Regions from separate parts of the Enterococcus sp. JNUCC 77 genome, predicted to be linked through region 2. Evidence: predicted binding sites of a transcription regulator. Region 2 holds the regulator's gene; each other region holds the start of a gene.

Region 1 (10,510 bases), 220 kb from region 2:
TTGCCCGCAATTTTAAATCTTCTAAAATTGCCCGCTCTTTACGAATACCTTCTGTAATTAATCCTTCCATCGCTAGTGGATGGGTTCTGCGGGTTTCTTTATAGCGTGAAACTAATTCAGCATCTGAAGCATCTAAAAATAATGTACTGGTATCAATCATGCCAGTGTTTTCAATTTCAATTAACATATTTTGAATCTCTTCAAAGAAATCCCTGGATCTTAAATCTACAACTAAAGCTATTTTAGTAACTTTGCCACTCTCTTTAATTAATTCCCAAAATTTTGGTATCAAACTAGGGGGCATATTGTCTACACAAAAATAACCCATATCTTCAAAACTCTGTATCGCAACGGTTTTTCCAGCACCACTCATTCCTGTTATGATGACTAATTTTAAATTATCCGTCATAGCGATCACATCCTTTCATCTCATCTTTAGAAGTATAACATTCCTGGCGTATCATTACTATCTATTTTGATCATTAAAAAAACAGATCTCCTAAAGAGAAGATCTGTCTGCCAGTGCTCGCTCAATTGTTCGATCTGCTAAGATACTTTGGGCATCAGTCACTGAGTAAGGGACATCCGCTGTCATTTCTTGTACTAACGACAATTCTGTACAGCCTAGAATAACTTCGTGACAGCCTAAATGATCAAAGACATCAGACAAAATTTCTAAATACAAGGCACTATTGATATAATCATTTTCTTTTACATCTTTGTAAATCAAATGATTAACCTTTTCCTGTAACTGTTTATCTGGTTTCATGACTTCAAAACCTAGATCCGTCAATTCTTTTTGATAAACACCAGCGTACATGGTTCCTTCAGTTGCTAATATTGCGACTTTTCCGCCATTTGGCTGTTTCATTTGTAACGCTTTCGCAGCTTCTCTCGGCATATGAAGTAATGGAATTTCTGTTGCAGCTTGTAATTCTTCATAAAAATAATGAGCCGTATTACAGGTTAAAACAATAAAATTTGGCTGCAATAAATTTTGTTGTCGGATATCATCTAATAAGTTTATCCGCGGATCAGCTTTTTGGTTATCCAGAATGAAAGCCGTTCGGTCTGGTACTGTTGCGTGATTAAATAATACATAGTTTAAATAATCTTGGTCTTTACGGGCAGTGATCCGATGGTTAATTAAGCGAACGAAACTTTCAGTCGCCATCGTTCCCATGCCTCCTAAAATACTAAAAAAGTTTTCCAAGTTTATCCTTCTTTCTCTTTAAAGAATTCATCAAAACGCCCTTTATATTTATAAAACATATATTTCATCAGTACCCATCGACGTAGCCCCATGTCCTCTTTATAAAAGACAGTAGTTCCCCAACGATTATCTTTTAATAATTTTTCAGCAAGTTTTTTGTCCTCGTTGTTTTTAGCGTACTTTGTAAACACATCATTTGGTACACCCATCCATAGAACTGCTTTATCTGGTTCCGCCATACCGTAGTCAGTTTGTTGGAAAGGGATCTCAAAAATGCGATCTTCCGTTACATACTGCGCAAGATTAAATCCATTCAAAACAACAAAAAAACTACTGCGTCCCTGACGTAAATTAATTTCAAATAATTTATATTCCCCGTCACGAGAATCATACTTCATGTCAAAATTAGCAAACCCAGTATAATTTATTTTTTCTAGAAAGCTTTTAATCGTTTGATAAATTTTTTCATTGTACTCCGGTAAAATCGCTACGTAATTCCCGACAGCTTCAGGAGAAGGATCTTCTAACAAAGGATGACCTAAGCACATCATACGAACATTATGATTTTGATCCACATAAGCATTCAACACCCGCATATTGCTGTCATCACCAGGAATAAAATCTTGTGCAATCATTTCACTGGTATAACCATTTTCATAAATTCGTTTCAAAATAACGTCAAATTCATCACGGTTATCGAAAATAAAGGCTTTTTTTCGTCCTTCAAAATCGACTGACAACCATTCAACACTATCTGCTGGTTTTAAAGCCACCGGAAAATCAAATGGCAACGCTTGTGTCAGTAATCCATCTTCTAACATATCTTTGGTAATAATGAAAGTTTTTGGATAAGGCAAATGATATTCCTCGCAAATATCATAGAAACTAACTTTACTCATTAATCGCTCTAATAATGAAAACTCAATGTATGGACAAACATACCACTGGGACAATTCATCTTTGTGTTGAGAAATGAGTTCTGCATAACCATCACCACATGCAATTAACAAATAGCGCGTATTGGAATCATTATATTTTTCTTTTGCTAAACGACGCATTTCTTCAATAAAAACTGGATCTTTTGCGAATCCTGAAATTGTATGAATCGTTACAATTTTGCTATATTTTGTTGGCGCCAATTGTAAGCCGGCATATGCTTCAACATGAATACCATAAGCTTCATGAAATGACCGTGCCATGCCATAAACATTAATGTCACTACCTAATAAAATCGGCACAAATTTTTGTTGTTTATTCATTTGATTACCCCTCTAAACTTAGTCCTTTCAATAATACCACAAAGAAAAATGCAAGCAAAGAAGAGCTGTTCTTCCCGCTTGCATTTTTAAAATTATTTATCTAACACACGATTTAAGTAATAGCCGGTGTAGCTTTCTTTCACTTTAGCAATTTCTTCAGGTGTACCAGTTGCTAAAATAGTTCCTCCACCATCGCCGCCTTCAGGACCTAAATCAATCACATAATCAGCTGATTTAATCACGTCTAAATTATGTTCAATTACTAATACCGTATTACCTGCATCAACAAAGCGTTCTAAAACCTTCAACAAACGAGCAATATCATCAGTGTGTAAACCAGTAGTTGGCTCATCCAAGATATAAAAGTTTTTCCCATTAGAATTTTTATGGAGTTCTGAAGCTAATTTCATCCGCTGAGCTTCACCACCAGATAAAGTAGTTGCCGGTTGTCCCATCGTCACATAGCCTAAACCTACGTCGACAATTGTTTTTAGTTTACGATGAATTTTAGGAATATGTTTGAAGAATTCAACCGCATCTTCCACTGTCATCTCTAAAATATCAGCAATATTTTTTCCTTTATAATGGACTTCTAAGGTCTCAGAATTATAACGTTTCCCATGACAAACTTCGCAAGGCACATAAACATCTGGCAAGAAATGCATTTCGATTTTGATAATGCCATCACCTTTACAAGCTTCACATCGACCGCCCTTTACGTTAAAACTAAATCGTCCTTTTTTGTAACCACGAATTTTAGCTTCGTTAGTTTTAGCAAATAAATCACGAATATCATCAAACACACTAGTGTAGGTTGCTGGATTACTTCTTGGTGTTCGTCCAATTGGACTTTGGTCAATATCGACTAGTTTTTCAATTTGATCATAACCAGTAATCTTTTTAAATTTACCAGGTTTGTTAGAATTACGATTTAATTTTTGTGCTAAGGCTTTTTTCAAGATTTGGTTAACTAAAGTAGATTTCCCAGATCCGGAAACACCAGTCACCGCAACGAATTTGCCTAAAGGAAAGGCTACGTCGATATTTTTTAAGTTATTTTCCGCTGCACCAGTCACCTTGATTTCCTTGCCATTACCTTCGCGGCGCTCTTTAGGAATTGGTATTGATTTCTTTCCAGATAAATATTGCCCAGTTAAAGATTTGGAGTTTTTAGCTACTTGTTTTGGTGTTCCCGCTGCCACGATTTCTCCACCTTCATCACCAGCTCCTGGACCAACATCAATTAAATAATCGGCTGCCCGCATCGTATCTTCATCATGCTCCACCACAATTAGTGTATTTCCTAGATCTCTCATTTTTTGTAATGACTGAATCAGACGATCATTGTCTCGTTGATGCAAACCAATCGAAGGCTCATCTAAAATATATAAAACGCCTGATAAATTCGAACCAATTTGAGTTGCTAGGCGAATTCGCTGCGCTTCACCACCTGATAAAGTTCCAGCTGCTCGACTTAATGTTAGATAATCTAAACCAACATTTTTTAAGAAACTTAAGCGGTCACCAATCTCTTTCAGAATGGGTTGAGCAATCACAGTTTCTTGGTCACTTAGTTTAGCAGCCTCGAAAAATTCTAATGTCTGATTAATCGCACCTTCACTAACTTGACCAATATTTCTTCCGTCTACTTGAACCGACAAAGCTTGTGGATTTAAACGGTAGCCACGACAAGCTTGACAAGTTAATTCAGTCATATAAAGTCGCATTTGCTCTCTCGTGAAGTCACTATTTGTTTCGCGATAACGACGATCTATATTTGCGATAATCCCTTCAAAAGGAACTTCTACATCACGGACACCACCAAAATCATTTTCATAGTGGAAATGGAAGTTTTCACCTTTAGAACCATTTAATATAATATCTTTATGTTCTTCCGGTAAATCTTCAAATGGTGTATCCATATCAATACCAAAACTTGTTGCTGCTTGTTCCAACATTTGCGGATAATACTGAGAGCTTATTGGATTCCACGGAATCAAAGCCCCTTGCCGTAAAGTTTTAGTCGTATCAGGAATCACTAAATCTAAATCAACTTCCAATTTTACGCCTAAACCATCACATTCTGGACACGCGCCAAATGGTGCATTAAAAGAGAATAGCCTTGGTTCTAATTCACCAACAGTAAAGCCACAATATGGACAGGCATAATGTTCACTAAATAACATTTCTTCTTCTCCGATAACATCAACCAAAGCATAGCCGTCTGCTAGTCTCAATGCTGCTTCAAAAGAATCAAATAATCGTGAACGAATACCCTCTTTGATAACAATTCGGTCAATCACAATCGCAATATCATGTTTTTTGTTTTTCTCTAATTCAGGAGCATCGGTTACATCATAGACTTCACCATCTACCCGCATTCGAACATATCCTTCTCGTTGAATCATTTCAAAGACCTTTTTATGTTGGCCTTTTTTCTTGTTAATCACTGGAGCTAAGATTTGAATTTTCGTTCGATCAGGTAAGTCTAAAACTTTATCTACCATTTGTTCAACTGATTGAGAAGTAATTTCAATGTGATCATTGGGACAAATTGGATGCCCCACGCGTGCAAATAAAAGCCGTAGATAATCATTTATTTCAGTTACTGTACCAACTGTTGAACGTGGATTTTTACTAGTCGTCTTTTGATCAATCGAAATGGCTGGACTTAAGCCATCAATACTATCGACATCAGGTTTATCCATTTGTCCTAAAAATTGACGGGCATAAGCAGATAAACTTTCAACATATCGTCGTTGGCCTTCTGCGTACAAAGTATCGAAAGCCAAAGAACTCTTACCGGAACCAGAAAGACCTGTCACTACCACCATTTTATCTCGTGGGATAGTGACATCAATATTTTTTAAATTATGGGCTCTCGCACCATGGATTACAATCTTATCATTTGCCATAGTTTACTCCTGTTTCTTATAAATTCATTGTTTTTTTAAGCATAATCTTTTCAACCGAAAAAAGCTCAATTTTTACTCAGCTGCTTTTAATTCAAGAATTGCATCTCTTAAAGTCGCTGCCGTTTCAAAGTCTAAAGCTTTTGCGGCTTCACGCATTTCATCTTCCATTTTAGCAATAAATTCTTTTTTCTCTGTCTTAGATAATTCGTCAAAAGAAGTTGTGTCATAAGAAATTTCTTGATCTTCAGCAACTTTACTAATACTTATCAGTTCTCGTACTTCTTTGATAATTGTTTTTGGAACCATATTGTGATCTTGATTGTATTTTTCTTGAATTTCCCGACGACGAGAGGTTTCATCCATTGCTTTTTGCATCGAATCAGTGATCTTATCAGCATACATGACAACTTTACCAGATGAATTTCTTGCAGCCCGTCCAATCGTTTGCACTAATGAACGCTCGCTTCTTAAGAAACCTTCTTTATCAGCATCTAAAATAGCCACTAATGAAACTTCCGGCACATCCAATCCTTCTCTCAACAGGTTAATACCGATTAACGCATCAAATTTTCCCAAACGTAAATCTCGGATAATTTCCGTTCGTTCTAACGTCTTAATATCACTGTGGAGATATTTGACCCGCATTCCTAATTCTTTAAAGTAATCTGTTAAATCTTCAGACATCTTTTTCGTTAAAGTCGTAATAAAGACCCGCTCATTTTTCTCAGCACGTTCATTAATCTCTCCAACTAAGTCATCGATTTGACCCATGATCGGTCGAACTTCTATAACTGGATCTAATAATCCCGTTGGTCGAATAATTTGTTCGATTACGGTATTTGTTTGTTCATATTCATAAGGTCCAGGTGTGGCAGAAACATAAACAATCTGATTCACTCGTTCTTCAAACTCTTCTAAGCGTAGTGGACGATTATCCAATGCAGATGGTAAACGGAATCCATAATCTACCAACATTTGTTTTCTAGCCCGGTCGCCATTATACATTCCGCGAACTTGTGGCATCGTTACGTGAGATTCATCAATTACTAATAAGAAATCATCTGGAAAAAAGTCAATTAAAGTAAACGGTGGCTCTCCTTCAGAACGGCCATCCATATGGCGTGAATAATTTTCTATCCCAGAGGTATACCCCATCTCCCGCATCATTTCAATATCATAATTTGTCCGTTGCTCTAAACGTTGGGCCTCAAGTAGTTTATTGTCTGCTTTCAAAACTTCCAATCGTTCATCTAATTCTTTTTGAATGTTGGCAATCGCTTTTTCTAGATGATCCTCGTTTGTTAAAAAGTGAGTAGCTGGGAAGATTGCAACATGCTCTGTCTCACCAACAACCTCACCAGTCAGTGCGTCAACTTCACGAATGCGGTCAATTTCATCACCGAAAAATTCAATCCGTAATGCCCGTTCATCTCTTGAAGCTGGGAATATTTCGACAACATCTCCTCTTACGCGGAAACGCCCCCGTTGGAAATCTATGTCATTTCGTTCAAACTGGATATCAATTAGATTACGTAATAATTGATTACGGTCCATCTCCATACCAACTCGCAATGAAACAACTTGTTCCTGATATTCCTTTGGTGAACCTAATCCAAATATACAAGAAACTGAAGCAACCACTATCACGTCATTTCGTTCTAATAAAGAACTTGTCGCTGAATGTCGCAATTTGTCGATTTCATCATTAATAGAGGAATCTTTTTCAATATATGTATCACTGGAAGGGACATATGCTTCTGGTTGATAATAATCATAATAACTAACAAAATACTCGACCGCATTGTTTGGGAAAAATTCTTTAAATTCCCCATACAACTGTCCAGCTAAAGTTTTATTATGAGCAATGATTAAAGTTGGTTTATTTACTTCTTTAATTACGTTAGAAATTGTATAAGTCTTCCCTGTACCTGTTGCACCTAAAAGGATTTGAGCCTTTTTTCCATCAACAATCCCTTCAGATAATTGGTTAATAGCTGCTGGTTGATCACCAGCCGGCTGATATTTTGAATGCAGATCAAAAGTGTTTTCGGTCTGTCTATCGATCATTATATACGCCCCTTTCAAAATAAAATCTCAACAACAAATTATATCATACCGAACATACTTTCGCTATTTTTTACTCTTGAATAGTTAATATTTTCTTTATTGCCAATAATCTAACATCAGATGTAAGAAGTTTCTGATTATTTTTTATTCTGGGTTCTAATTTACTTGTCATTTATCCTTTTCCTACAATATAATAAGTGAATGCAAAAGATTTAGGAGGAAACATATGAAAAAGAACAAATTTTTAATGTATCTGTTTTTCATGTTGGTAGGGATTCTAACATTGGGATTTGCTTCAACTAATGAAGCAGCAGAAAAAACTTATAAAATTGGAACAGATTTAACTTTTGCTCCATTTGAATTCCAAGATAGTTCTGGTGAATACGTCGGAGTTGATGTTGATCTAATAAATGAAATTGCCAAAGAAGAAGGCTTCAAAATAGATTTGCGACCACTTGGATTCGATTCATCCATCCAAGGCGTGCAATCAAATCAGTTAGACGGCATGATTGCTGGCATGAGCGTGACGAAAGAACGAGAAAAAACTTTTGATTTCTCTGATTCTTATTTTGATGGCGGTATTCAGATGGCTATTCAAGCTAGCGACAATGAAATTAGTTCTTATGATGATTTGTCAGGAAAAACTGTCGCAGCTAAAGTAGGAACTCAAAGTGCTAGCTTTTTAGAAGAAAACCAAGATAAATATGGCTACTCAATCAAAAATTATGATGCTGCTGATGCTATGTATAATGCCCTTAACAATAATAACGTGCAAGCGATTTTTGATGATTATCCAGTCTTAGGCTATGCGATAACAAGCGGCCAAGATTTTAAATTAGTTGGCGACCAACAAGAAAGTAATCCTTACGCCTTTGCGGTAAAAAAAGGTGAAAATAGTGAACTTTTGAAAAAATTCAATGCCGGACTTAAAAAATTAAAAGCCAGTGGAAAATATGATGAAATTTTAAATGAATATATTTCAACTGGATCAGATAATGCTACAACTACCTCTAGTTCGGTTTCTGAAATGAAAAAAATCACACCATTAAAGGATAGCTACACAGTTGTCAGTGACTCAGCCTTTGCGCCTTTTGAGTATGAAGACGCTGACGGTGTTTATAAAGGAATCGACGTTGATTTATTAACGCGGATTGCTGAATTGCAAGGATTTACTTTAGATATGAAATATATCGGCTTCTCAGCGGCATTGCAATCCTTAGATTCTGGTCAAGGCGACGGCATGATTGCTGGTATGACCATGACGGATGAAAGAAAAGCAAATTATGATTTTTCTGATTCGTATTTTGATAGCGGTATTCAGCTTGCTGTAGCTGAAGATAACGATGATATAAAAAGCTATGATGATCTGGCTGGAAAAACTGTCGGTGCAAAAGTGGGTACGGAAAGTTCTGACTGGTTACAAAGTCATGCTAAAGAATATGATTTTGACGTCAAAAACTTTGATACTGCCGATCAATTATATGATGCAGTTAAAGTTGGTTCAATTGATGCTATGATGGATGATTATCCTGTTATCGGTTATGCCATTAATCAAGGACAAGCCTTGAAAACGCCAATTGAACGAGAATCTGGCGGACAATACGGTTTTGCCGTTAAAAAAGGGAGTAACCCAGAATTAATCGAAATGTTTAACGAAGGCTTGAAAGAATTAAAACAAACCGGAGAATATGATGAGATTGTCAATACCTATATCGGTAATGAAAGCTCATCAGAAAATAGTAATGCTGACAGTGTAGACGAATCTACCATTTGGGGTCTAATCAAAAATAATTATCCTGCCTTATTAGAAGGATTATGGAATACCATTGTTTTAGCTTTGGTTTCATTTGCTTTAGCTTTAATTCTCGGAGTGATTTTTGGTTTGTTCCGAGTATCTCCAATCGGCTGGTTAAGAACAATTGCTGGAATCTATATTGATATCATCCGTGGGATTCCAATGATGGTATTAGCCTTCTTCATTTTCTTTGGCTTGCCTGGAATGACTGGTATTACCATTCCCGATTTTGCAGCAGGAATAATTACCTTAACCCTGAATGCCAGTGCTTATATCGCCGAAATTGTTCGCGGCGGGATTAACGCTGTACCAGTTGGTCAAATGGAAGCCTCCCGTAGTCTAGGGTTAGGCTATAATAAAACGATGCAAAAAATTGTCTTACCTCAAGCAGTCAAAATTATGATTCCTTCTTTTATTAATCAATTTGTTATTAGTTTGAAGGATACAACAATTATCTCGGCCATTGGGGTAGTGGAATTACTACAAACTGGTAAAATTATCGTGGCACGAACGACGCAAAGTTCTTATGTCTACCTAATTATTGCTATTATGTATTTGGTCTTAATCACGATTTTAACAAAACTTGCTAATCGCTTAGATAAGAAGGTGAAATAATGAGTGAAAAAATAGTTGTAAAAAATCTCGTCAAAAAATTTGGCGACAATACCGTTTTAGATGATTTAAATTTAACCATTAAAGAAGGCGAAGTGGTTTGTATTATCGGCCCTTCTGGCTCAGGAAAAAGTACATTTCTTCGTTGTTTAAATCGCTTAGAAGATCCAACTTCTGGGCAAATTTTAGTAGATGGTCAAGATTTAACTTCAAAAGAAACCAATATTAATGCTGTCCGCCAACACATCGGAATGGTGTTTCAACATTTTAATTTGTTTCCTCATCTATCTGTTTTACAAAATATTACTTTGGCACCAATGGATTTAAAAGGCACTTCAAAAGCAGATGCTGACAGACGAGGTGAAGAATTGTTGGCACAAGTTGGACTAGCTGAGAAAAAAGATGTTTATCCTGATAGTTTGTCCGGTGGTCAAAAACAACGTGTAGCGATTGCCCGAGCGTTAGCTATGAATCCTGATATCATGCTGTTTGATGAACCTACTTCTGCTTTGGATCCGGAGATGGTTGGAGATGTACTACAAGTTATGAAAGATTTAGCCTTGCAAGGGATGACAATGGCTATCGTAACCCACGAAATGGGCTTTGCAAAAGAAGTTGCCGATCGAGTTATTTTCACAGACGGTGGTAA
Region 2 (10,510 bases):
TATAACTATTTTTGGTGATACCCGTGTGACAAAACAGTCAGTTGAACTAGCAAAAGATAGTGATGTTATGGTTCATGAATCCACTTTTAAAAAAGATGAGAGTCAGATGGCCAGGGCGTATTTCCACTCTACAACGAAACAAGCCGCTGAAATTGCTCAAGCAGCGAATGTGAAATTATTGATTCTTACTCATATTTCAGCACGCTATTTGGCAAAAGATGCTCAAGAACTAGTGGCAGAAGCACGAGAATATTTTCCAAATACAAAAATAGCGAAAGATTTTGATTTGTATAATTTACCGTTGAAGGAGTGAAATTGGAATGGATTTAACAGATAAAGTAGTGGTTGTGACCGGTTCTTCTGCTGGTCTTGGTGAGCAAATTTGCTATGAAGCTGCTAGACAAGGTGCGATTGTTGTGACTTGTGCGCGACGAATCAATTTAATTGGTCAAGTAAAAGAAAAATGTATGGCTTTAAGCGGTAAAGCAGCTTATGCCTTTCAATTAGATATTGCCGATCCTCATAGTGTTGAAAATGTATTAGCCAAAATTGCTGACGAAGTAGGTAACGTGGATGTATTAGTAAATAATGCCGGTTTCGGTTATTTCGAGGACTTTGTAAATTTTGATTTAGATATGGCTAAAAATATGTTTGAAGTCAATGTTTTAGGCATGCTTTATTTCACACAAAAAATAGCGATCCAGATGGTCGCAGAAAAGAGCGGTCATATTTTCAATGTTGCTTCAATGGCTGCAAAAATGGCGACTCCAAAATCGACCATTTATTCGGCAACTAAATTTGCTGTGTTAGGTTTTTCTAATGCTTTACGATTAGAGTTGAAACCGGTCAATGTTCAGGTGACCACTATTAATCCCGGACCAATTGAGACAGATTTTTTTGGTAAGGCGGATCCTAGTGGGAATTACTTAGAAAATATCGGTGCGATTGTCCTAACGCCAGAGAAAATAGCCAAGATAATTATCAGTAAGGTAGGTACGAATACTCGTGAAATTAATCGTCCCCATATGATGGAAGTGGCTAGCCGCTTTTATACATTATTCCCAAGAATTGGTGATTTTTTGGCTGGCGGTTTATTTAATACAAAATAGGATGTGACGCGGATGAAAAAGCAATGGAAAGTGATCGTAGGTTTTCTGCTAGTTTTATTAATCGTATTATTTGCCGTGTTGAACAGTCAAGATGTACCAGTTAGTTTCGGATTTTCTAGTTTCAAAAGTCCGTTAATCATCGTGATTATTGGCTCTGCACTAATTGGTGCCTTAGTGGTTTTCTTAACTTCAAGTGCGAATTTATTTCAACAAAGAAAACAGATTAAACAACTTGAACAGCAAGTAAAGGATTTTGAAACTGATCATGATAAAAAAGTTGATCAGGCTATCGCTGATTATAAAACCGATCATGAACAAGAAGTAGCCACTTTGACTGCGAATTATGAAAGTATGTTAAAAGATAAAGAAGCTGAAATTAATCAATTAAGAAATCAAGAAACAGAAAACAAAAGTGAACCTTTAAATTATTACGATTAAAAGCAAATCTGAGAACAAATAAGCAAAAATTTGTTCTCTTTTTTGTTGTCAAAAATATTCCATGCTATACTATTAAAGTTGGGATGTGAAAGCGTGAAACAAAATAATTATCAATGGAAGATACCGCCAGTCGAAACGGTTGATGAAAATTTTAAAAATGAAATGGAAAAAGCCGGATATACAGAAAATTTCATTACATTATTATGGCAAAGAAATATACATACGATGGCTGCTTTTGAAGAATTGAAAAATACCGATATCAGCGATTTACATGATCCATTTTTACTTCATGATATGGATAAAGCAGTTGAGCGTATTCAAACTGCGATAATGGAAGGCGAGCCGATTTTGATTTACGGCGACTATGATGCAGACGGAATAACTAGTACATCGATTTTAAAGGAAGCATTAGAAACATTAGGTGCTGAAGTCGGTTTTGTCTTACCCAATCGTTTTATTCATGGTTATGGGCCAAATAAAGAATTATTTGCTGAAAAAATTGACGAAGGATTTAGTTTGATTATTACGGTGGATAACGGAGTTGCTGGGAATGAAGCGATTGCTTATGCCAACCAACAAAACATTGATGTGATTGTGACAGACCACCATGAATTGCCACCAGAACTTCCTGAAGCCTATTGTATTATCCATCCAAGATTTCCAGGTGGTAATTATCCATTTGGTGAATTATCGGGAGCAGGTGTGGCTTTTAAACTAGCAACGGCTTTACTTGAAGAGGTTCCAGTAGAGTTGCTTGATCTAGCTTGTGTAGGGACGATTGCGGACTTAGTTTCCTTAACTGGAGAAAATCGTACAATTGTTAAACTAGGTTTACAAGTAATTAAGCAAAATCAACGATTAGGACTGACTCAATTACTAAAAGTCAGCGGTGTAGATTATCAAAAGATTGATGAAACGAGTATTGGTTTTAGTATCGGGCCTCGTTTAAATGCGATCGGACGTTTGGGAGATCCTAATCCAGCAGTGGATTTAATGACTACTTTTGATCCGGATTTAGCCAACGAGCTTGCTGAAAAACTTAATTTAATAAATGATGAGCGAAAAAAAATTGTTCAGGATATTACTGCAGAAGCTTTAACGATGCTTGATGAGACAGCACAAGTCCATTTACTAGCAAAAGAAAACTGGAATCCTGGAGTATTGGGTATTGTTGCCGGAAATATTTTAAAACAAACAGGAAAGCCAGCGATTGTATTAGCTATTGATGATGAAGGAAATGCTAAAGGCTCTGGTAGAAGTGTCGATAGTTTAGACTTATTCGCGATGTTAAATACGATGAGAGAATACTTTACTCATTTTGGCGGTCACGCAGCAGCTATCGGTTTAACCATGCCCGTAGAAAAAATACCTGCTTTACAAGCAGAAATGAATCAATATATTTCAAATAATCAGATCGATTTATCAAAAAGCAATAGCTTGTTAATCGATGAAAAAATATCTATATCGGATATCTCTTTAAAATTAACCGATGAATTAAAAGTTTTAGCCCCTTTTGGCACTGATAACCCTGCTCCACAGTTTATGCTTGAGACGGGCAAAGTGAGTGGCTTTCGTTTAATTGGTGGCGACCATCAGCATGTAAAATTTAGCTTAGTGGACAAAGAGTCAGAAGTAGACGTTATTGGTTTTAATTTTGGTGAAAGTCAAGAGGAATTACAACAAGATGATCTTTCCTTTGTTGGCGTATTAGAAATCAATGAATGGAATGGACAGAAGAAAGTTCAGTTTCGACTTATTGATTTTAAGTCAGAAGGTCTGCAAATAATTGACCGTCGTGCCAAACATACTTGGCAACAAAAAATTGACGGAGATAAACTGTTATACCTAGCTTTTCAACCAAAGACTAAAAAAGTTTTTCAACCAATTTTTGGTGATCAGATAATCACATTCGACCAAGCGTTACCAGCTGAAATTGATAGTTATCAGCAATTGGTGGTATTAGATTGTCCAGATGAATTAGCTATTTTGAAACAAATCGTTCACTTAGGTAACTTTCAAAAAGTCTATCTCTATCTTTATAGTCGTGATCAAGCTTATATTAATGGCATGCCTGATCGGCAACAATTCAAAGATTTATATAAATTTATCATAAAGCAACAAAAATTAGATGTGCGGTACAAGTTAAAAAACATTTCAAATTACTTAAGAATTCCTGAGAATCTGCTAGTCTTTATGATTCACGTGTTTTCCGAGTTGAAATTTGTTACAATAGACAACGGTGTTTTGGAAGCTGTCTCGCAGCCGGAAAATCGTTCATTTGAAGAAAGCCAAGCTTATCAGAAACGATTAGGTCAAATAAATAGTGAAAAATTTTTATTATTAGAAGATATCCAAAGCATCAGAAATTGGCTGCAAAATTAAAGTAAATAAATAGGTTATAGTATGAAGCAGGAGGAAACACAGATGAATTTGAAAGATTATGTGGCAAGTATTGAAGACTATCCTAAAGAGGGAATTGTTTTCCGTGATATTTCACCATTAATGGCAGACGGAGATGCTTACCGAGAAGCAACTAAGCAAATTGTTGATTATGCTAAAGAAAAGCAAATTGACATGGTCGTTGGGCCAGAAGCACGTGGTTTTATTGTTGGTTGCCCAGTGGCTTATGAATTAGGTGTTGGTTTTGCACCTGTTCGTAAACCTGGTAAACTTCCGAGAGAAACAATCGAAGTGGAATACGATAAAGAATATGGAACAGACACATTAACTCTTCACAGTGACGCGATCAAACCAGGACAACGGGTTCTAGTGACAGATGACTTATTAGCGACAGGTGGGACAGTTAAGGCGACGATCGAATTAATTGAACAACTTGGTGGGATTGTAGTCGGTTGTGCATTTTTAATCGAGTTAGAAGATTTACATGGCCGTGATAAAATTGCTAATTATGAAATTTTGACATTGATGGATTATTAAAAAATCAGCCAAAGCTATATGTAGCCTTGGCTGATTTTTTATTATGCTGATTTATGAAAATGATCGGTATAATCATAAGGATTTACGTAGTAGTAATCTTCTCGTGGTTCATCTTCTGGATAATAATGTGGATTCATTTGTGCCATCTTGCGGCGTTTTTGCCGTTGTGCGTATCTCTTGTCATCCCAAAGCATGAACCAAGTCAAAAACAATCCCGAAAAGAACAGTACGTTAGCCAAAAGACTCAATTTTCCAATCAATAAACCTAACAATAAAACTGCAATAATTAGTCCAAAACGACGAATAGCTTTCATTTTTGATTCACTCCTTAAAAATATGTATAGAACAAACGTTCGTATTTCTATTATACGAATGTTTGTTCGATTTGTAAAGAAAAAAATTAATCGGAGTTCCACCGATTAATTGATTCTTAAAAAATATGATTTCGATATAAGCCAACGACTTTTCCTAAAATAGAGACATTTTCTAAAATAATAGGTGCCATGGTATCATTTTCTGGTTGTAAGCGAAAATGATCAGTCTCCCGATAAAATCTTTTACAAGTTGCTTCGTTTTCATCCGTCATCGCAATGACAATCTCTCCGTTAACAGCTGAAGCTTGTTTACGTACAATCACATGGTCACCGTCATAAATGCCAGCATTAATCATACTTTCTCCTCGAATCGTTAGCATAAACAAACTGCCATCTTCACTTGATAAATCTGGCGGCACAGGGAAAAAGTCAGATGCTTCTTCTACCGCGAGAATCGGTTCGCCTGCTGTAACGACGCCTAACATTGGTATGACTTTTGGTGCAGCACCAATCTTTTCTAATCCCGTGATCGTTAATTCTATTGCTCTAGGCTTTGTTGGATCTCGTTGAATCCAGCCTTTTTTTTCAAGTCTTGCTAAATGACCGTGAACAGTTGAAGTCGATGATAAGTTCACCGCTTCTCCAATCTCACGAACGGTTGGCGGGTAACCTTTGAATTCAACCCGTTCATGGATAAAACGAAGAACTTCTAATTGTTTCGTCTCGGTTCTCTTTGCCATGATCACACCTCTTTCTATAAACAAAGTTTAGCATAGAATAAAAAATCAAACAAGCGTTCGTATTTATTTTTCTATTCTAATTATTATTTTTTGAATTTTTATGTATAATATAGTCAAAGTGAGGTGTATAAAATGCTTTCTGAAGAAAAAATTGCTCGTATCAATGAGTTAGCAAAAAAGAAAAAAACAAGTGGATTGTCTGATGAAGAAACAAAAGAACAAAAGGAATTACGTGAAGAGTATTTGCAATCTGTTCGTGGTGGGATGAGACATCATATTGAAGGGATGAAGGTAGTCGATCCTGATGGAAAAGATGTTACACCTGATAAATTGAAGAAAATTCAAAAAGAAAAAGGACTGCATAATAGAAAATAATCATGTATTTCTATATTGAATAACCGTATTAAATCGGTTACAATGAAATTTGTAATAATAAAAGTATTTAGCACCAAAAAGGAGGAAAAGTTTTTGTTCGACAAAACAGATCAACTAGGTGTCAACACCATCCGTACATTAAGTATTGAAGCAATTCAAAAAGCCAATTCAGGTCATCCAGGTTTACCAATGGGTGCTGCACCTATGGCTTATGCATTATGGACAAAACATTTGAACATCAATCCAGCAACTTCATTAAACTGGCCAAATCGTGACCGTTTTATTTTATCTGCAGGACACGGTTCAGCAATGCTTTATAGCTTGCTTCATTTAGCAGGATTTAATGTTACTATTGATGATTTGAAAAATTTCCGTCAATGGGAAAGTAAAACACCAGGGCATCCGGAATACCATTTTACTGATGGCGTCGAAGCAACAACTGGTCCTTTAGGCCAAGGAATTGCCATGGCTGTTGGGATGGCAATGGCTGAAGCACATCTAGCTGCTACTTATAACCGAGACAGTTTTAAAGTGATGGATCATTATACTTACACGCTTGTTGGTGATGGTGATTTAATGGAAGGTGTCTCACAAGAAGCTAGTTCTATGGCTGGTCATATGAAACTTGGCAAATTAATTGCTTTATATGATTCAAACGATATTTCATTAGATGGTCCAACCAATAAAGCTTTTACCGAAAATGTTGGTGCTCGCTATGAAGCTTATGGTTGGCAACATATTTTAGTAAAAGATGGTAATGATTTAGAAGCCATTTCAAAAGCGATTGAAAAAGCAAAAGCTGAAACTGAAAAACCAACTTTGATTGAAGTTAAAACAGTTATTGGATTTGGCGCTCCAGATGAAGGAACTAGTAAAGTTCATGGGGCACCATTAGGAGCAGAAGGTATTGACGTGGCGAAAGCAGTCTATGGTTGGGAATATCCTGATTTTACAGTGCCTGAAGAAGTAGCTGCACGTTTTAAAGCAGATATTCAAGATAAAGGTGCAAAAGCCGAAGCTGATTGGGATGAAATGTTTGCTAATTATGCTAATGTTCATTCTGAATTAGCAAAGCAATTTAAAGATGCTTTCAACAATGTTTTACCTGAAAATTGGGATGAAGCTATTCCTGTTTATGAAGAAGGTTCAAGTCAAGCGAGCCGCGTATCTAGTAAAGATGTGATTCAAGGAATTGCTAAGAATTTACCAACTTTCTGGGGCGGATCTGCTGATTTATCTGGTTCAAATAATACAACAATTGCAGATGAAAAAGAATTCCAACCAGGTTCTTACGAAGGACGTAATATTTGGTTTGGTGTTCGTGAATTTGCAATGGCGGCAGCTATGAACGGTATTCATCTACATGGTGGGACAAGAGTTTATGGCGGAACATTCTTTGTTTTCGTTGATTATCTTCGTCCAGCGGTTCGTTTATCTGCGATTCAAGGTTTACCAGTCACTTATGTCTTAACACATGACTCAGTAGCGGTTGGTGAAGATGGACCGACTCATGAACCAATCGAACAATTAGCTAGTATGCGTGCAATGCCAAATGTTCAAGTAATTCGTCCAGCTGATGGTAACGAAACAGCAGCAGCTTGGAGAGTGGCTATCGAAACAAATGATAAACCAACAATTTTAGTTTTAAGCCGTCAAAACTTACCAGTCTTACCAAATAGCAAAGAAATTACTGATGCTGGCGTGAAACACGGTGGATATGTCGTGTCTAAACAATCTGGTGAAACACCAGAAGGAATTTTAATTGCAACTGGTTCTGAAGTAAGCTTAGCAATCGAAGCGCAAAAAGTTCTGAAAGAACAAGGCAAAGATGTTTCTGTCGTATCATTACCAAGTTTTGATTTATTTGAAGCACAAGATGCAGCTTATAAAGAATCTGTTCTACCTAAATCAGTTAAAAAACGTGTAGCAATTGAAGCTGGTTCAAGTTTTGGTTGGGAACGGTATGCAACGACTGAAGGAACAACGATTACGATTGATCATTTTGGTGCCTCAGCACCTGGACCATTTGTATTAGAACAATTTGGTTTCACAACTGAAAATGTGGTAAATACATTTAACCAATTATAAAAAAATATCTGAAGGAAGTAACCTATTAAAGGTTGCTTCTTTTTTATTACGAAATTAAAATTTAGTTGCTTAATGATTACAGATGTTACACTCTTTTAACAAATCCATCAAAATATTTTGAAACGTTTGTGAATTATTTCTTGATGACCTATAATTATTATGAAAATAAAAGGATAATTAGGGAATAATTTGGAGGTACCAATGAATCAATATAAAACACGTAGTGAAAAACATCTAATTAAAAAGATGAGAAGAAAAACTATTGCAAAAAAGTCATTTGTATTGGCAGGAACGACTTTAGCGATTTCACCAATTGCAGTTAGTTTAAGTAATCATAGTTTGGTTGCTCAAGCAGAAGAAGTTTCAAGTCAGTCTGCTTTTATTAATCAAATTGGTCAATCGGCAGTAACTATTTCAGCAAATCACGATTTGTACGCGTCAATTATGATTGCTCAAGCTCTAGTGGAAAGTGGTTACGGTTCGTCTTCATTGTCACAAGCACCATACTATAATTTATTTGGGGTAAAAGAATACAATGGTGGCGCATCTGTCAGTATGAGTACCCAAGAATACTTAAATGGTCAATGGGTAACGATGTCGGAACCGTTTGCCGTATATAATTCGTATAATGAATCTTTTGAAGCGCACGCCGATCTTTTACAAGGAACTTATTATGCTGGGGCTTGGAAGAGTCACACGAGTAATTATCAGGAAGCAGCTTACTATTTACAAGGGCGTTATGCTACGGACCCAAGTTATGCCAGCAAACTAATTTCAATCATCCAAACTTATAATTTAACCCAATATGATACAGGTACTACCGTTAACAATACAACTAATACAGCTCCCGCAACAGAAAGTACAGTAACTACTGAAACGAATGTAACAGCCACAACAAGTACTTACACTGTTGCAGCAGGAGATTCTTTATGGGGGATTGCATCTAGTCACGGAATTTCAGTTGATCAGTTATTAGCTAATAATGGTTTAAGTGCAGATTCCACATTATTACCAGGCCAACAACTTACAATTTAAAAATGATTAAAAAGTACTGAAATTTCAGTGCTTTTTATTTTGAAAAACTTGATTATATCAAGGAATTATCTATAATAAGCTGGCTTTTATTTAAAAAGAATAGTATTATTTAAGAAAGATTATAAAAAGGAGGTTTCCTTTCATGACAGAACAAACTGTAAACCACGCGATAGACGATTTAAAGGCTGGTGGTATTCGTATCACACCGCAACGTCATGCTATTTTAGAATACTTAATTACATATAAAAACCATCCAACTGCTGATGAGATATTTCAAGATTTAGAAAGTCGTTTTCCTAATATGAGTGTAGCAACGGTTTATAATAATTTAAGAAAATTTGTTAGTATCGGTATTGTTACAGAAATGAGTTATGGGGATACTGCTAGTCGATTTGACTATACTCAAAAAAAACATTACCATGCAATATGTAATGAATGTGGGAAAATTGAAGATTTTTCATATCCAGGATTAGAAGATGTAGAAATGGCTTCAAGTAAACTAACCGGCTTTCAAATAAATGAACATCGGCTAGAAGTTTATGGTATTTGTCCAGATTGTCAACAGAAAAATCAATAGGCTAAACAACTTTGCTCGAGATAAAAATCTCGAGCTTTTTCTTTGTCTTTTTATTGGAAATACGTGTAACATACACTTTAACAAATATAAAGCTTCTTCTGTTTTAATAACGATGGTAGCGGAATCATAATTTTTGTTTTTTATAAAAAAATGAAAATGAAAAAAAGCTAATAAAAAAACGCACAAGCAGCAAGGGTTTTATGAATAAAAAAAATTATTAATTAATTTAAAATGAAGACAGATGAGACAATGATAACATCTGAATCGTTTTCATTGCGTTGAGTTTTTATTGTGATATATTTTACATGTTAAAAGAAAACAATCAAAAAATAATTTATAGAGGTGAATGATTTTGAAAATTGGAGTTATTAAAGATCCAAAACAAGGTGAAGCTCGTGTAGGGATGACACCTGAAAATGTCAAAATTTTAGTTGAAGCAGGTAATGAAGTTTTAGTTGATAATAACGCTGGTGCTGGTTCAGGTTTTAATAACGATCAATATGAAGCGGCTGGCGGAAAAATTGTAGATACAGATACAGCATGGACTGCTGATTTAATTGTAAAAGTAAAAGAACCAATGGAAAGTGAATATCACTATTTTAAAAAAGGCCAAATTATTTGGGGATTTTTACATTTAGCAGCTAACAAAGCTTGTGTTGAAAAAATGATGGAAGTTGGCGTAACAGCTTTATCTGGAGAAAATATTTCAATCAACGGCGTTTTAGAATTGTTAAAACCCATGAGTGCAATTGCTGGTCGTCGCGCTGTTAACTTAGGTCAATATTATTTAGAAAAACAACATGGTGGCGAGGGTATTTTATTACCAGGTATCGAAGGTGTTGAAGCTGCGACAGTCGTTATTTTAGGCGGCGGTAATGCTGCTGAAAACTCTGCAGA
Region 3 (10,510 bases), on a different contig from region 2:
TATTTTAAAAATTCAAGGAGAGTTGGCGCCACAATTTGTACCAGCAGTTTTCAACTATCACGAAAAAATGGCAGCTTTGACGATGGAAGATATCTCAGATTATCAAAATATGCGTTATCAAATGATTGAAAAAAACATATTTCCTAAATTTAGCCAAGAGATCAGTCAGTTTTTAGCTGAAGTTTTGTTGCCGACCACCGATTTGGTCTTAGCACGAGATGAGAAAAAACAGCGGGTGAAAGCTTTTACCAATATCGAAATGAGTGATATCTCTGAAGATTTGGTCTTAACTGAACCTTATTGGGATTATAAAAAGCGGAATATTATCACAGCAGGTAACGAAGATTTTGTGATGGAAAACTTGTATCAAAACGATGCATTGCAGGTTGAAGTTGCATACTTACGAAATCAATTTATGAATAATAGCCAGGCACTGATTCATGGTGATTTGCATACGGGTTCGATTTTTATTAATCATACAGGTATTAAAGTAATTGATCCTGAGTTTGCTTTTTATGGACCGATGGGCTATGACATTGGTAATGTATTGGCACATTTAGTCTTTCCGCTGATTTTAAATCAGATGGATGGTCATTTTGATCAAGATTTTGATCATTGGTTGACGCAATCAATTGAAAAAGTCTTTGATTTGACCTTTGAAAAAATAGCAAATACTTACGATGATCAGGTAAAACTACCGATGTATCTTTTACCAGGTTTCAAGGAACAATATTTGGCTGAAGTGATGGCAGACAGTTTAGGTTACGCCGGTACCGAAATCATTCGTCGCGTCGTGGGTGATACTAAGGTAAAAGAATTGAGTTTATTACCAGAAAAGGCTAGAATTCCAGCAGAAAGAATTTTAATTCAGTTTGCTACTGATTTAATTATGAACCGTGATAAAATTACTCATGGACAAGAAATCAGTGCAATCTTTACAAAGAGGGAAAAAGATGAAACGACAAGATAACGGTATGCCGACTTTATTACAATATGAAAATGTTGCGTGGTATGAGAATGGTGTAGTTAAAATTTTAGATAGGCGAGTATATCCACGAGAAATTAATTTTGTTACTTGTCAAACTTATCAAGATATCGCACAAGCCATCACTGACATGGTGACACAAAGTGCTGGACCTTACACTGCGGCTGGAATGGGAATGGCTCTAGCAAGTTTTCAAAGTCAAGAACTGACAGATGAAGAAAGAATCGCTTTTTTGAAAAAGGCCAGCGAAACAATTGCCAACGCCAGACCAACAACTGCGAATCGCATGCGGATTATTACCGAAAAAGCATTAGAGTTAGCCAAACAAACTTTAGCTGAAGGTCAAGATCCGACTGAAGCAATTTTCCAGCAAACGATTGACTCACTAAATCGTCGCTATTTCACGATGAACAAAGTGGCAGAGCATTTAATTAAAAAAATTCCCAATAACGGAACTGTTTTAACCCAATGTTACGGTGAAACGATTGTCGGTATGTTGTTAAGAGCCGCTAAAAATACAGGAAAAAACTTGAAATTCTACTGTGCAGAAACACGCCCCTATTTACAAGGTGCTCGTTTAACGGCTTCTTGTTGCGCCGAGCTAGGCTTCGATACCACAGTTATTTCTGATAATATGATTGCTTACCTAATGACTCACGAGAAAATCGATTTGTTTACATCAGCTGCTGATACGATTGCCTTAGATGGGCATATTGCTAATAAAGTTGGTACTTATCAGATTGCTATTTTAGCTAATCGGTTTGGTATTCCTTACTTTGTAACGGGGATTCCAGATGAAGATAAAAAAGATCATCATGATATCAAAATTGAAATGCGGGATCCGCAACAAGTGCTAGAATTAAATGGTATTAAACATACTTTAGCTGGTGTAAAAGCGATTTACCCATCTTTTGACGTAACGCCACCAGAACTAATTGGCGCTGTGGTAACAGATCTAGGATTCTTTTCGCCCTATGATTTGGCCAGCTATTATGAAGAAAAACCAGAGAATGATTTTTATTAATCCAATTATTTTTGACTTGATGAACTTTTGCTATTCATCAAGTCTTTTTTTAGTTATGATAATGGCGGAGGGATGAATGTGGGGAAAGTACTGGGATTTATTAAGCAAAATTGTTTGTTTAGTGGGGCATTTTTATTAGCAATAATCGCCAGTTTCATCGGTCGTTTCAGTCTGAACTTTGTTGATTGGAAAGTTATTTTGACCTTGTTTGGCTTAATGTTGGTGATTCAAGGCTTTGAAGTGTTAGGTGTTTTACGTTTTTTTGCTGAAAAATTGTTAGATTATTCAAATAGTAATCGTCAACTAATTCAATTATTAGTTTTATTGTCATTAGTTGGCTCAATGTTTTTAACTAATGATGTTGCCGTTTTGACTTTGCTACCGATTTATTTGAAATTATATATTGAACTGAAGCACTTTAAAGGCGGTATTTTTGGCGCTGTTTTGATTGTTGTTGCGGCGAACTTGGGTAGTAGTTTTTTCCCATTTGGTAATCCGCAGAATTTGTATTTATATCATTATTACCATGTGCCATTAGGGCAGTTTTTATTATGGATGGCTGGATTATTAGCGCTTAGTTGTCTTTTTTTATTTTTACTAACTTTGCGAATCCCCAAAGAAACATTGCCTAAAATTGTTGCTGAAAATGATACGATTGATAAAAAGGGTGTTTTACTGTTTAGTCTTTTGATGGGTGCCATGATTTTGGTCGTTTTAGGTCTGTTACCGGATCTGTGGACGGTTATTGGATTGATTTTAGTGGTATTTTGCTATCAAAAAGACTTATTAAAGCGGGTCGATTATTTGCTATTACTCACTTTTGTCTGTTTTTTTATAATTGTAGGAAACATCGCTGAAGCAGCAGTTGTGAGGGATATTTTAGCCCAACTTTTATCATCAGCAAAACGAGTTTACTTAATCGCTATCGCTCTGAGTCAAGTGATTTCAAATGTGCCGGCAGCCTTCTTAATGGCGCCATTTACCCAGTACCATCAAGCTTTAATCCTCGGTGTAAACGTTGGCGGTTTAGGCACGTTGATTGCTTCCTTAGCCAATTTAATTGGTTTAAACATCATTAAATTGTACACTCCAGAACAACAAAAAAGTTTCATTAAAATTTTTACTTTAGTGAATTTTTCTTTACTAATTGCAATCGGCTGCATTATTTTATTTTTTATCCATTAAAAAGTGGCGAAATAAACTGAAAAATAAATAAAATTCTCATGAAGACTCCTCCACAATTCAGATAAAACGTTTACAAAGGTGTTACAATCCATCTGAGGGGGAATAATCATGAAAGACAATACAAAATACATCCACGGCTACCCAGTATTCGATGAAACTACGGGAGCATCTTCAATACCGATTTACCAATGTTCAACATTTAAACAAGAATCTATTAGAGATAGTCAACCTTATACTTATTCACGCTTTGGCAACCCAACTCGACACGCTTTAGAAGAAGGGATTGCGGCGATTGAAGATGGACGTTTTGCGACAGCATATGCATCTGGTATGGCGGCCATTTCAGCTGTCTTACTAAGTTTCAGTCAAGGTGATCACATTGTGATGTGCAAAAGTATCTACGGTGGGACGTTCCAATTAGTCAACGAAGTGATGAATCGTTTCGGCATTGAAGTTACCTTTGTCGATGAAACAGACTTAGCTGAATGGGAACATGCCATTCGACCAAACACGCGGGCCCTTTATTTAGAAACCCCATCAAATCCATTATTAAGTGTGACTGATATTCATGGTGTTGTAGCCATCGCGAAAGATCATCACTTAATGACGATTATTGACAATACTTTTATGACGCCACAATTCCAAAAACCATTGGCTTTAGGTGTCGATGTCGTGATTCACTCTGCAACTAAATTTATTAACGGTCATTCTGATGTTGTCGCTGGGTTAGTCATCACAAACGATGAAGAATTTGCGAACCAAATTGTCCTACAACAAAAGGTTTTAGGTGGTATTTTAAGTGTTGAAGACTGTTGGTTAATTATGCGAGGTATGAAAACTTTAGGAATTCGCATGAATCAAAGTGTATCCAGCGCAGAAAAAATTGCCGAAGTATTAGAAAATCATCCGGCTGTTAAAAAAGTTCATTATCCAGGCTTAAAGAGTCATCCAGGCTATGAAATTCAAAAACACCAAGCAACGAGTGGCGGAGCAGTAATGTCCTTTGAATTAGAAAATCAAGAAGCCGTTTATACTTTTGCGGATCATTTAAAAATTCCGATCGCTGCTGTAAGTCTTGGCGGTGTAGAATCGATTCTATCTTATCCTGTCACCATGAGTCATGCTTGTGTACCGAAGGAAGAACGAGAAAAACAAGGCGTTACCGATGGTCTATTACGTCTATCTGTCGGGATTGAAGATACGGAAGATTTAGTTGAGGATTTGATGCAAGCATTAAGCTATGTGAAAATTTCAGAAAAAGTTTAATATTTTAAGCAGTAATTGACAGATTTATCTGTTAAATTGCTGCTTTTTTGCTACAATAGAAAGAAAAAAAGGAAGTGTTGGTATGGGGAAAGAACAAGAAGTCTACGATTTGTTGGATTCAAACGGAATAACTTACGATGTGATTGAACACCAAGCAGTATTTACGGTGGATGAGATTGATTTTGATATTCCTGATGGGACCGAAGTAAAAAACTTACTGCTAAAAGCGAAGAAAAAAGAAAACTATTATTTTGTCATTTGTCCAGGAGAAAAACGAGTAAATCTTAAAGCGTTAACGAAAAAGTTAGACGAAAAAAATCTTTCTTTTGCTTCAGCAGACAGACTATTAGAATTATTGGATTTGACGCCAGGATCTGTCTCGCCATTGGCACTATATAAAGATAAAGAACATAAAATTAAATTAGTGATTGATGAAAGTATCGATCGTAACAAAAATATAGGTTTTCATCCCAACGTAAATACGGCTACGATTGTAATTAATTTCCAAGAATTTTTGAAATATTTAAAAGTAATCGGTGTGGAACCTCACTATGTGGAAGTGCCATCACCAGAATAAAAATAGCGAAATGACCGCCAAGATTAGATGAAATTCTAATTCTTGACGGTCTTTTTTTATAAATGAATCCTAATTGTCACGGTTGATATTTTTTTATTAGTTTTTATGTCACGTAAATGATTGGTACATTTAAAAAAATTCTCGACTCAATACTACTCAATAGATTTTTAAATCCACGACATTTTGAAAAGTTATTATTTAAAAAGGGAAGCATGTAGAATTTACCGATGTCGTGGATTTTTTAATCTGTTGCGTATGGCTGGCAGAGAAGGGAAAAATAGGAGTCAAAAGTAGTAAAAAGCATCCTTTAACTGCTGCTAAAAGCTCGATTTGCCATTAAGTGAGGCGCACCCGGATGAAATGGACTTCTTGACTTTGTATCGTCTGTACAATCCAAATCAATTTGCCTTCAATCATCATTACAGTCAGAATGGGACTGAGCGTGATTGGGTTGTGGGACTTGGCTGGAAATATGAGCTTGTAGCATTTTATGGGAAATAATTTTTATAGATAATCAAAAAAATAGACAGAGACAAAAATCAAATGATTTTCGTTTCTGTCCATTTTTTATTTCATTCCTAGCCGACGTCTAATTCCTGCCACACGGCTACCTAATAATTGATCGGCTGTCCGTGTTTTTAAAGCCAATAAGATATAAACCAAGGCACCTACTGCTGCGGTAATCAAAATAATAATCATCGATTGAACTTTGGAATCTGAACTTAAAACTAAGCTTAAACCAAAACGAACGACAAATGCTACAACCGCCATGATTAAAGCCATTCCGAAAGTTTTTATCACACCTTTGGCAGTCGCTTTAAAATCAAATTGACTGCGGACATGGATTTGGTCGATAATAAACATATTTCCCACCAATAAACCAACAAAAGTTGCAATTAACGGACCGTAGGATTTAAATAAGAAGATTAACGGTACTTGCGTGATTAGTTTAACTAAGACGGCAATTCCTAATAAACGCATGGTTACTTTGTTGCCATCCATTCCTTGAAGCATCGTTGAAGTAACGATGAAAAGCCCCATTAAAATTCCCGAGATACAAGAAGCAATTAATAAATTTGAACCTAGCTGATCCGGCCAATAAAATAGTGTATTTAGTGGATACGATAAGACAATCATCCCTAAGGTTGCCGGCGCCATAACAAAGAAAAATAACTGTAGATTATTCGAAACTAAATGAGACAGTCCCGCTTTATCTTTTTGGGTAAATTTTTCTGTAATTAAAGGTAGACCAGCTGTAGCTAATGCTGTACCCAAAGCAATTACTACCATCGATAATTTATCTGGATTGGCAGATACTAATGCAAATAAACTAGTTAGTTCTCGTGGAGAATAATTGGTAAACAGAGCCATTGTATTTTCAAAAGTGTATTGGTCAATGATTTTAAAGATACTCGTTCCACTACCGATAACAATAAAAGGAACCGCTTGTAAAACCATTTGCCAAACCAATTGACGACCGGAAAAAGAAATTTTATTGTCACTCTCTAAAATTTCTTGACGATAAGCCCGACGATTTTTAAATAAACTATAAAGTAAAACAGCAAAAGCGCAAATAACCCCGATAAAAGCAGCGAAGGTTGATTGGACAACAGCTGAACGATAGTCACCACTACCGATTTTCATGATTAGGTATGTTGCAGCTAACAGATAGACTACCCGAGCAATTTGTTCAACAATTTGTGATAACGCATAGGGTTTCATGTTGCTATTGCCTTGGAAAAATCCTCGTAAAACACTCATTGAAGGAAAAATCAGTAAGACAACACTCAAAGAGCGCATCACTGGAATCAAATCTTGATTTCCTTCAGCTAATATCGGTGCTCCAAAATACATCAGTAAGGTACAGATAACACCCGCGACCATCATTAAGCGCAAAGTGTAAAAAAGTAAATCACGACTTAATTTATATTCATTCATGGAATTATAACGAGCGGTTTGTTTAGCTACCGCAGCAGGAATTCCGGCAGTTGATATCATTAAGAATAAAGCATAAATATTATAGCCTTTAGAAAATAGCGCGTTGGCGACATCTGCGTCAGACCCTAGCCAAATGATCCAAGGAATCATATAAACTGCACCAAGTAAGCGCGATGTAATATTTCCAAACGTCAACCAAGCAGTACTTTGGACCATTTGTCCTTGGGCTGAAGTTGGTTTTTGTGTTTTTTTTGAATTGGTGGGGGCTTTTTCCTCTTTTTGTCGACGAGCAGCACGAGAATTTGTTTTTTCACTTTGCTGAGCTTTTTCTAATTGTTCTTGAAAGGCTTGCGGATCATAAATTTTCGTCTCATCGAAATTATTTTCTTCAGTCATATAAACCAGCTTTCTAAAAAGATTCCTATCTATTTTAACTTTTTCTGACAGTACTTACAATAGAGGATCAAATGAACAAAGAAAATATTTAAGAGTTTGTTCTCTTTACAAAACGAACGTATGTTTGTATTCTGTTATTGAGGTGATGAATATGAATTTTAAATATGAGCTGGAGCCTCGGGGAGATTATGCTTTTATCGATATGAAATCTTTTTACGCCAGCTGTGAGGCAGTGGCTCGCGGAGAAGATCCATTGAAGGCTTTGTTAGTTGTTATGAGTCACACAGACAATACGTCCGGTTTAATTTTAGCTAGTAGTCCGATGGCAAAAAAAGAATTTGGGATTACTAATGTTACAAGAGCTTGGGAGCTGCCATCGGTTGAGGAAAATCCTAAAGTTGCTAAATTAATTAAGGCTCCGCCACGCATGCGGTATTATATTGAGCAAAATCTGATTATTCAAGACACCGTTAGAAAATATGCGGCGGAAGAAGATATTTTATGGTATTCGATTGATGAAGGCGTCGTAGATTTAACTGCTTCATTGAATTATTTTCAGCCAGATGAAAAAACTCGGGCCGAAAAACTCAATAAATTATCCAGAAAAATTCAACGTGATATTTATCATAAAACTGGAATTTATTCAACTATTGGTATGTCCAATAGCAACCCACTATTAGCAAAGTTAGCCTTAGACAATGAAGCCAAAGAAGCAGAAAATATGCGTGCTTTATGGAATTATGAAGATGTCACTGAGAAAGTCTGGAATATCCCCGAAATGACTGATTTTTGGGGGATTGGTCGACGAATGAAAAAGAACTTGCATTTAATGGGGATCACTAATATTCGAGAACTAGCTAATGCGGATCCTGGCTCATTATCTAGCCGCCATGGCGTTATTGGTTTACAGCTGTATCATCATGCTAACGGAATTGACCGTACAAAATTACAAGATCGGTATATTCCTAAAGGTGAAAATATTGGTAATAGCCAAATTTTACCGAGGGATTATCAAGGATCTGAGATGCCGCTAGTCATTCGAGAAATGGCTGAACAAGTAGGGATCCGCTTAAGACGAAGAAAAGCCAAAACACAAACTGTGCATTTATTTATTGGCTATAGTCGCGATGAAGCTGCTTCTGGTTTTAGCCGGCAAACGAAAATTACTCCAACTAACAACACTAAAGAATTAGCTGATGCACTGCTATTTTTATTTAATAAGTTTTATCAAAAAGGTGTTTTCGTACGTCAAATTGGTGTCACTTTTGGTCATTTGGTTTATCAAAATGGCAGTCAGTTAAATTTATTTGAAGAGCCAGAAATTCAGATAAAGCAAGAAAAGATCGATCAAGTTACTGATCGGATTCGCGAAAAATATGGATTTGTGAGCATTGTAAGAGCCAGTAGTAAACTAGAAAATGCGAGAAGTATCAAACGGGCTGGTTTAGTTGGTGGACATAATGGAGGAGCTGGCGGACTGGATGGATTGTAAATGACAAAGTATTTCATTTTTGGTTGATTTTGAATAGCTAAAGTTGTGATGCTTTTTTATGACTGCTATAATAATTAAATCTTTTCAAGTTAAAATTTTTAATAAAAATGACTTGTATATGCTATTTTTAATAGGTCATTAAGGAGTGAAAAATAATCAATAAAAAAATCAAAACTTTAGCCATTATTTCCGCTGCTGCAACGATGGTCAGTTGTCTGGTTCAGTTACTGATTGCCTTGGGTTTTCCGTTGGGAGAATTTGTTTTAGGAGGGGAATATATTGTTGCACCGAGTTCGAAAATAATGATTCATCTAATCTTTTCAGTTGTTTGGGGTATCGTTGTCGCAAGCTATTTATCCTACGGTGGTATATTGCCACTAAAAACAAAAAAACTGACGCAGTTGATTATTTGGTTGAATACCTTATTTGTAAGCTATGCAATTATTTGGAATTTCTTTTTGACAACAAGTATAAAAGAAACACTCCTGATGGGTCCACTAACATTAATAACTGCCGTATACAGTTGGGCCTTGATCTTTTTAAAAAGCGAAAGATCCTTGTGTTTTAAGAAATCCTATTAGAAAGGGGAATTTTCGTGTCTGAGAGGCCACTATTAGAGCAATCATTGTCACCAGAAGAATTTCAGGATTATTATTTTTTAAAAGAAGAATTAGTTGCTTTTCTACGTAACCATCAATTACCAACCTCTGGCAGCAAAGAATTGTTAAATCAGCGAATTGTTGCTTTCTTAACTGATGGAACGATCTTGAAAACAGCATCGAAAAATAAAAATCAGCAACAAATAACTGAAATTTCACTAGAATCATTGATTGAAGAAAACATTATTTGTTCTGAAGTCCATCGGAAATTTTTCAAAGAAACTATTGGACCGAATTTTACCTTCAAAGTGGCTTTTCAAAATTGGTTGAAAGCAAATGCCGGTAAGACTTATGCTAGCGCAATTGAAGCCTATCAGGAAATAATCCATCAAAAACCAATTCGTAAAAAGATTGATGGTCAATTTGAATACAATACGTATATTCGTGATTTTTTTGAAAATCAAAAAGATAAAACACTAACTGAGGCTATAATATGTTGGAAATATAAAAAAAGTTTACCAGGACACAATCGTTATGAAACGTCAGATTTAAATAGTTTAATTTAGAGACTTTATGGAATAACATAAAGTCTTTTTTTATTGATTAAAATATTCTAATAATATATACTAATCGTATTAGTTTAGAGAGAAGTGATGAAATGAAGCAATCAATTTTTAAAAATCTGCGCCAAATTACTTTTATGGCGATAATTTTTCCCGTCAATTGTTATGTTTATGAAACGAAAAATTCATTAATTGTAATCGACATGGGAATGAAAGGTTTCGTGAAGGAAATTGAAGAAATCAAAAGGGCAACCAACAAACCGGTTGAAATGTTATTACTGACCCATGCCCATGGCGACCATATCAATGGTATTCCACAGTTTAAAAAAAGTTTTCCTGAAGTTCCTATTGGAATTTCAAAAAGAGATTATCGTTTATTAAAGGGAGATTTTTCGTTAGATACTGATGAGATGCCTGGCAAAATTAAAGGCGGTTATCCTAAAGTTGAAATGCCAATCGATTTTACATTTGATGATGGAGAACAA

The links. Region 2 encodes LexA, which represses DNA repair genes until DNA is damaged. Its sites were predicted from a motif close to CNAACANNTGTTNG; they were not measured.
Region 1: a site for LexA is predicted at 7,504-7,517, ahead of uvrB (excinuclease ABC subunit UvrB). Genes of this name have one in related genera too.
Region 3: a site for LexA is predicted at 7,485-7,498, ahead of ACVWNY_RS17325 (Y-family DNA polymerase). Genes of this name have one in related genera too.

What each region holds. Positions count from the first base shown of each region.
Region 1 is NZ_JBTHIG010000001.1:1,155,379-1,165,888, reverse strand. It holds gene rapZ (RNase adapter RapZ) at 1-409, opposite strand, end outside; gene ACVWNY_RS05835 (amino acid racemase) at 500-1,213, opposite strand; gene ACVWNY_RS05830 (carboxylate--amine ligase) at 1,216-2,472, opposite strand; gene uvrA (excinuclease ABC subunit UvrA) at 2,565-5,387, opposite strand; gene uvrB (excinuclease ABC subunit UvrB) at 5,460-7,454, opposite strand; gene ACVWNY_RS05815 (amino acid ABC transporter substrate-binding protein/permease) at 7,681-9,864, shown strand; gene ACVWNY_RS05810 (amino acid ABC transporter ATP-binding protein) at 9,864-10,510, shown strand, end outside.
Region 2 is NZ_JBTHIG010000001.1:1,377,685-1,388,194, reverse strand. It holds gene rnz (ribonuclease Z) at 1-313, shown strand, start outside; gene ACVWNY_RS06880 (SDR family NAD(P)-dependent oxidoreductase) at 321-1,109, shown strand; gene ACVWNY_RS06875 (LapA family protein) at 1,122-1,547, shown strand; gene recJ (single-stranded-DNA-specific exonuclease RecJ) at 1,641-3,929, shown strand; gene ACVWNY_RS06865 (adenine phosphoribosyltransferase) at 3,972-4,484, shown strand; gene ACVWNY_RS06860 (hypothetical protein) at 4,526-4,798, opposite strand; gene lexA (transcriptional repressor LexA) at 4,915-5,538, opposite strand; gene ACVWNY_RS06850 (DUF896 family protein) at 5,671-5,913, shown strand; gene tkt (transketolase) at 6,007-8,001, shown strand; gene ACVWNY_RS06840 (glucosaminidase domain-containing protein) at 8,203-9,036, shown strand; gene ACVWNY_RS06835 (Fur family transcriptional regulator) at 9,179-9,613, shown strand; gene ald (alanine dehydrogenase) at 9,966-10,510, shown strand, end outside.
Region 3 is NZ_JBTHIG010000002.1:865,913-876,422, forward strand. It holds gene mtnK (S-methyl-5-thioribose kinase) at 1-970, shown strand, start outside; gene ACVWNY_RS17295 (S-methyl-5-thioribose-1-phosphate isomerase) at 954-2,009, shown strand; gene ACVWNY_RS17300 (SLC13 family permease) at 2,082-3,194, shown strand; gene ACVWNY_RS17305 (trans-sulfuration enzyme family protein) at 3,303-4,460, shown strand; gene ACVWNY_RS17310 (YbaK/EbsC family protein) at 4,543-5,037, shown strand; gene ACVWNY_RS17315 (hypothetical protein) at 5,398-5,538, shown strand; gene ACVWNY_RS17320 (putative polysaccharide biosynthesis protein) at 5,605-7,371, opposite strand; gene ACVWNY_RS17325 (Y-family DNA polymerase) at 7,523-8,863, shown strand; gene ACVWNY_RS17330 (DUF6434 domain-containing protein) at 9,459-10,028, shown strand; gene ACVWNY_RS17335 (MBL fold metallo-hydrolase) at 10,121-10,510, shown strand, end outside.